DNA from 2 places in the Pseudoalteromonas sp. PAB 2.2 genome. Region 1 is predicted to be linked to the other one. Evidence: predicted binding sites of a transcription regulator. Region 1 holds the regulator's gene; the other holds the start of a gene.
What was found. The regulator NrdR, encoded in region 1, represses ribonucleotide reductase genes. The targets are predictions, from matches to a motif close to AAACACNANATNTNGTGTTT.
Positions count from the first base shown of each region.

Region 2: the regulator NrdR is predicted to act here: its motif matches at 1,518-1,537, upstream of nrdA (class 1a ribonucleoside-diphosphate reductase subunit alpha).

Region 1 is NZ_LYPI01000012.1:195,376-198,803, reverse strand. It holds gene ribBA (bifunctional 3,4-dihydroxy-2-butanone-4-phosphate synthase/GTP cyclohydrolase II) at 1-32, opposite strand, end outside; gene BWD47_RS12220 (riboflavin synthase) at 75-728, opposite strand; gene ribD (bifunctional diaminohydroxyphosphoribosylaminopyrimidine deaminase/5-amino-6-(5-phosphoribosylamino)uracil reductase RibD) at 733-1,872, opposite strand; gene nrdR (transcriptional regulator NrdR) at 1,875-2,324, opposite strand; gene glyA (serine hydroxymethyltransferase) at 2,433-3,428, opposite strand, start outside.
Region 2 is NZ_LYPI01000008.1:355,555-358,982, forward strand. It holds gene ubiG (bifunctional 2-polyprenyl-6-hydroxyphenol methylase/3-demethylubiquinol 3-O-methyltransferase UbiG) at 1-577, shown strand, start outside; gene BWD47_RS05685 (HAD family hydrolase) at 577-1,248, shown strand; gene nrdA (class 1a ribonucleoside-diphosphate reductase subunit alpha) at 1,638-3,428, shown strand, end outside.

The DNA.
Region 1 (3,428 bases):
TCGATAATTTCTTGCGCGCTGTGTAAATTCATAATGTGCCCATGAGAGTATGATTAATAATGACGTATCTTCGCTTATTTAATAAAACCAGCTTGCGCTAACAAGCTCATAGATATGTCTGAACGGGAAGGTTGTTCAGCCCCTTTGATCAGGCGCTCTAAGTAGCGAGCAATTTGATCAACTTCTAAGTTAACCTGCGTGCCCACTTGAAATTCTGCAATCGTCGTTTGCTCAGCGGTGTGTGGAACAATGGTCAGCTTGAAGCGATTTTGCTCGACCTCATTCACCGTTAAACTAATTCCATCAATACATACCGACCCTTTATACGGAATGTATTTCATTAAATTATGGTCGGTACTTAGCCAGTACTCTGTTGCTCTGGCATTGGCGGTAATGCTTTCAACTGTCGCGATGCCATCAACATGGCCTGACACTAAATGCCCACCAAGGCGAGAAATTGGCTGCATGGCCTTTTCTAGATTCACGGTTTGGCCTTTTTTATAGTGCGCAAACCCTGTCAGGCTAATGGTTTCATTTGATAAATCAGCACTGAAGCCATCGCTATGTTTAGTAACTACTGTTAAGCACACACCATTTGTTGCAATACTGTCGCCTAGTTTTACGTCTTTCATATCCAAATCATTACTTTGAATACGAATAGCGAGATCACCTTGTTTTTGTGTTAATTCAACAATTTTACCTGTTGCTTCAATTATTCCAGTAAACATAATGCTACTCTTTATCTTCAGTGTGTGTGGCTTGCTTTGCTTTGTACGCTGTTAAGCGGATATCGTCGCCAATTATCTGTGTATCGGTAAACGTTAATTGAGTGACATCACCCATGGCTGTTACTTCTGCAAAGTTTAGTAAGCTTTTGCCCATATCACCTATTAACTTAGGGGCAATATAAACAATGTATTCGTCTATTAGGTCTTGCTGTGCAAAAGCGCCCGCTAGGGTTGCTCCTGCTTCAAGCCAAATATGATTAAATTGTAATTCGGCTAACCGTGCTAAAACGGCCGATAAATCAACTTTATTCTTGTTAGCTGCCACCACTTCGTGTTTTACAAAATGTGGCCATTGCTGCTGATTATCAAGCTGTGTTGTGAAAATAATCACCGGACTCTCAATACTAAATAAAGCGAGATCTGGGGTGAGTCTGTTTTGCGAATCGATAATCACACGTGTTGGCTGACGTATCGGCAATGATGTTGGCATTGCAAATGGCAGCTCTTCAGTACGCACATTTAATTTGGCGTTATCACTGATAACGGTATCTGCACCACTCAAAATTGCGCAGCTTTGTGCGCGAAATGCTTGAACGTCTTGGCGTGCTTGCGGACCCGTGATCCATTTACTCTGGCCGTTATTAAGTGCCGTTTTTCCATCTAAACTACAGGCCATTTTACAGGTAACGAAAGGCAACCCTGTTTCCATTCGCTTCAAAAAGCCTTTGTTTAAATCGCGCGCCTGTTGCTCAAGTAACCCAGAGGCAACGTCAATACCTGCATCAGCCAATATTTGTAAGCCACGGCCACTGACTGCTGGATTTGGGTCTACCATTGCAGCAATCACTTTACTCACACCGGCCGCTTTTAGACCTTCAGCACAGGGCGGAGTACGACCATAATGACTGCAAGGTTCAAGCGTCACATAGGCTGTTGCCCCTTTGGCATTATCGCCAGCAACGGCCAGTGCATTCACCTCGGCATGACCCTGCCCGGCAAGTTGATGAAAACCCTCACCAACTATATGGCCGTCTTTAACAAGTACACAACCCACATTAGGGTTTGGCGTCGTGGTAAAACGGCCCTGTTTGGCAAGCTCAATAGCGCGTGCCATATAAATGCTATCAAGTTCAGTGAACGACATGCTTAATCACCTAAACGGGCAATTTCTTCGCCAAACTCACGAATATCTTCAAATGAGCGATATACTGAGGCAAACCTAACATAAGCTACTTTATCAAGCTTTTTGAGCGATTCCATAATACACTCGCCGATTAAATGGCTTGAGATTTCACGCTCTCCGGTGGCACGTAGCTGTGATTTAATCACGTTAACGACTTCTTCGATTTGCTCTGTACTCACTGGGCGTTTTTCTAATGCGCGGTGCAGGCCATTTAATAATTTGTCTTCGTTAAAAGGTTCTCGACTACCGTCTTGCTTTATCACCCTTGGCATAACAAGTTCAGCACCTTCAAAGGTGGTAAAACGCTCGTGACATTCGTTGCATTCGCGACGGCGTCTAACTTGGTGACCACCGCCAACAAGTCGTGAATCGATTACTTTAGTATCTTTTGCTGTGCAAAAAGGGCAATGCATAAGGTTAAACTTCCGTTTATAAAAAACAAAAAAAGACCGCTTAATAAGCGGCCTTTATAATAGCAAAAAACAACACTATTGTTATCTTAATTACGGTTTAACCAGCAATTAAGCGTAAACAGGTAGTTTTTTACAGATTGCTTTAACTTTCTCTTTTACTTCTGCTTGTACTGATGCATCGTTGATGTTGTCTAGTACGTCACAGATCCAGCCAGCAAGCTCTTTAGACTCAGCTTCTTTGAAACCACGGCGCGTAATTGCCGGAGAACCAATACGAAGACCCGACGTTACAAACGGTGAACGTGGGTCATTTGGTACTGAGTTTTTGTTTACTGTGATGTTTGCATTACCAAGGGCAGCGTCAGCATCTTTACCTGTGATATCTTTATCAATTAGGTCTAGAAGGAATAAGTGGTTGTCTGTTTTACCAGAAACAACTTTATAGCCACGCTCTTGTAACACTTCAACCATTGCTTGTGCGTTTTTAACCACTTGCGCTTGGTATGTTTTGAATTCAGGCTGTAATGCTTCTTTAAACGCAACCGCTTTAGCAGCGATGATGTGACATAAAGGACCACCTTGGCCACCCGGGAATACGGCGCTGTTAAGCTTTTTATAGATCTCTTCATCACCACACGCAGAAACAATTAGACCGCCACGAGGACCCGCTAGTGTTTTATGAGTTGTTGTTGTAACAACATGCGCGTGAGGAATTGGGCTTGGGTATACGCCAGCCGCAATAAGACCTGCAACGTGTGCCATATCTACGAATAAGTACGCATCCACTTTATCAGCGATTTCACGGAACTTAGCCCAATCAACGATACCTGAGTATGCAGAGAAACCCGCAATGATCATTTTTGGTTTGTGCTCTAGTGCTAGCGCTTCAACTTGAGCGTAATCAATTTCGCCCGTTTCTTCATTTAGGCCATATTGAATTGCGTTGTACGTTTTACCAGAAAAGTTAACGTGTGAACCATGCGTTAAGTGGCCACCATGAGCTAAGCTCATACCTAGTACGGTGTCATGTGGCTGAAGAAGCGCTTGGAAAACAGCCGCATTAGCTTGTGAACCAGCGTGCGGTTGTACGTTTGCGTAGTCTGT
Region 2 (3,428 bases), on a different contig from region 1:
CAAAGTTGGCGGCTTATTTGATAAAGAAACCTTAGATGTTGGCTGTGGTGGCGGCATTTTAAGTGAAAGCATGGCACGCATGGGAGCTAAAGTAACAGGCATCGATATGGGTCAAGAGCCATTAACCGTTGCTAAGTTACACAGTTTAGAAACCGGTGTCCCTGTTGATTACATGAAAGTACCGGCTGAAGAGTTTGCTAAAGAGCACCCTGCTCGCTTTGATGTAATCACCTGTATGGAAATGTTAGAGCACGTGCCAGACCCTGCTTCTATCATTCGTGCGGTCGCTGAACTTGCAAAACCTGGCGCAGATGTATTCTTTTCGACATTAAATAAAACACCTAAAGCGTATTTATACGCCATTGTGGGTGCTGAAAAGTTATTAAAAATGGTGCCCGAAGGCACGCACGACCACAAAAAGTTTATAAAACCCGCCCAATTAATTGCATGGGCAGAAGACGCAGGCTTAAAAGTAAGAGCAAGCACAGGCCTCAGCTATAATCCATTTTCTAAGCAATACAGTTTAAATGACGATGTGAGTGTTAATTACATTCTTCATTTTGAGAAACTTGCCTAATGGCTGGTTGTAATCCTGATATCGCTTTTGATGCCTTTATTTTTGATTTAGATGGCACATTACTCGATACTGCGGATGACCTTGGCGGCGCATTAAATCGCGTATTAGCAGATGCGAATATCGCGCCTGTTGATAAAAGCATTTATCGCCCAGCAGCGTCAAATGGGGCCAATGCATTATTAGAGGTCGGCTTTGGTGATAAATGGCCCGACGTTGAACAATTAGCATTAAGGCAGCAACTGCTCGACTATTATGCAGAAGACATTGCGATTCATAGCAAGTGCTTTAATGGCATTGAGCAACTTCTCGCCTCACTTGAGCAAAACAGCATTAAATGGGGGATCATGACCAATAAGCCCGGCTTTTTAACCGAGCCATTGGTGCAAGCTATCCCAAGCCTTGCTAATGCCATGGCTGTCGTGAGTGGTGATACCTTAGCAGTTGCTAAACCATCGCCAGAGCCACTTATTCATACTGCAAACATGCTCGATGTTGATCCAACGCGTTGCTTATACATAGGTGATGCCGAACGCGACATACAAGCAGCAAAAGCTGCCAATATGTACAGTGCAACTGCACTTTGGGGTTATATACCAAGTGTGGATACCGCACTGAGCTGGGGCGCAGATTTTAACTGGCAATCTCCAACTGATGGATTTATCCATATATAGTGTTAGTTTTAAGTTAAAACACCATATATTGTGATTGGGTTGAGTTTTAAGCAAACTTTGTTGATAAAAAAAACAGTCAGAAATTATTTTTAAAAACGATAATTTTTGTAGATCTTGAGTTGATTTTTACAAATTTCATCATCAATGAATGATCAAAGGTTAATGCTCACTAACACAATTCGTTTATCCAATAGTTATCCACAAAATGGGGCATTTCTATCCCTTGCAAATGATCGCAGACCACACTATCTTGTGATCTGCGTTTTAAAGAACACCAGATATTGTGGCTAAATGTTATTCAATTGACTCATGCTGGTGCTAATAATAATTATAATTAAGAATACCTTTGTCACTAAAAATATAATTTCCCAAGGAATACAGGCAAAACTATGAACCAACAGCTATCTGTAAGCAAACGTGACGGCCGTAAAGAGTCACTTGATCTAGATAAGATCCATCGCGTCATCGCTTGGGCCGCCGAAGGTCTAAATAATGTGTCTGTGTCACAAGTTGAATTGAAATCACATATTCAATTTTACGATGGCATTCGTACTGACGACATTCACGAAACTATCATTAAAGCAGCAGCCGATCAGATCTCTAAAGATACCCCTGATTATCAATACCTTGCTGCTCGTTTAGCTGTATTCCATTTACGTAAGAAAGCGTATGGTCAATTTGAGCCGCCGCGTTTATACGACCACATTACAAAACTGGTTGAAGACAAACGTTATGATCAACACTTACTCGTTGATTACACTGAGCAAGAAATTGACGAGTTAGATGCGTATATTGATCATAACCGTGATCTAAACTTCAGCTATGCCGCTGTAAAGCAGCTTGAAGGGAAATACCTAGTACAGAACCGTGTAACGGGTGAAATTTACGAAAGCGCGCAGTTTTTATATATCTTAGTGGCAGCGAGCTTATTCTCTGACTACCCTCGAGAAACACGCCTTGATTACATCAAGCGCTTTTATGACGCGGTTTCGACATTCAAAATTTCATTGCCGACTCCTATTATGGCTGGTGTGCGTACACCTACGCGTCAATTTAGTTCATGTGTACTGATTGAGTGTGGTGATAGCCTTGATTCAATTAATGCGACATCATCTGCGATTGTAAAATACGTATCACAACGTGCAGGTATTGGTATTAATGCGGGCCGTATTCGTGCTTTAGGTAGCCCAATCCGTAACGGTGAAGCATACCATACTGGGTGTATTCCATTTTATAAACACTTCCAAACGGCGGTTAAGAGCTGTTCTCAAGGCGGTGTCCGTGGTGGTGCAGCAACCCTATTCTACCCGCTGTGGCATTTAGAAGTTGAAAACTTATTAGTCCTTAAAAATAACCGTGGTGTTGATGACAACCGTGTTCGTCATCTAGATTACGGTGTACAGTTCAACAAATTAATGTACAGCCGTTTAATTAAAGACGACTACATTACTTTATTCAGCCCATCAGACGTACCGGGTCTTTACGATGCATTCTTCGAAGACCAAGCTAAATTTGATGAGCTATACGTAAAATACGAGCAAGATGAGTCGATTCGTAAAAAACGTATTAAAGCGATTGAGCTGTTCTCAATGTTCGCACAAGAGCGTGCTAGTACAGGTCGTATTTACTTACAAAACGTTGACCACTGTAATACTCATAGCCCGTTTATCTCAACGGTAGCACCGATCCGTCAGTCTAACTTATGTTTAGAAATTGCATTACCGACTAAGCCACTTAGTAACGTAATGGACGAAGAAGGCGAAATCGCACTGTGTACACTTTCTGCATTCAACTTAGGTGCAATTGAGTCACTTGATGAGTTAGAAGAGCTTGCTGAACTTGCAGTACGTGCGCTTGATAACTTACTTGATTTCCAAGACTACCCTGTCCCTGCAGCGAAAAACGCAACCATGGGTCGTCGCACGTTAGGTATTGGTGTCATCAACTACGCATACTACCTTGCTAAAAACGGTAAACGTTATTCTGACGGTAGTGCAAATGCATTAACGCACCAAACATTTGAAGCAATTCAATATTATTTAATGAAAGCATCAAATGAGCTTGCTAAAGAACGTGGTGCTTGCCCTAAATTTAATGAAACAACGTACTCGCAAGGTATTATGCCAACAGATACGTACAAGCGCGACCTTGACCAAATCTGTGATGAACCTCTTCACTTA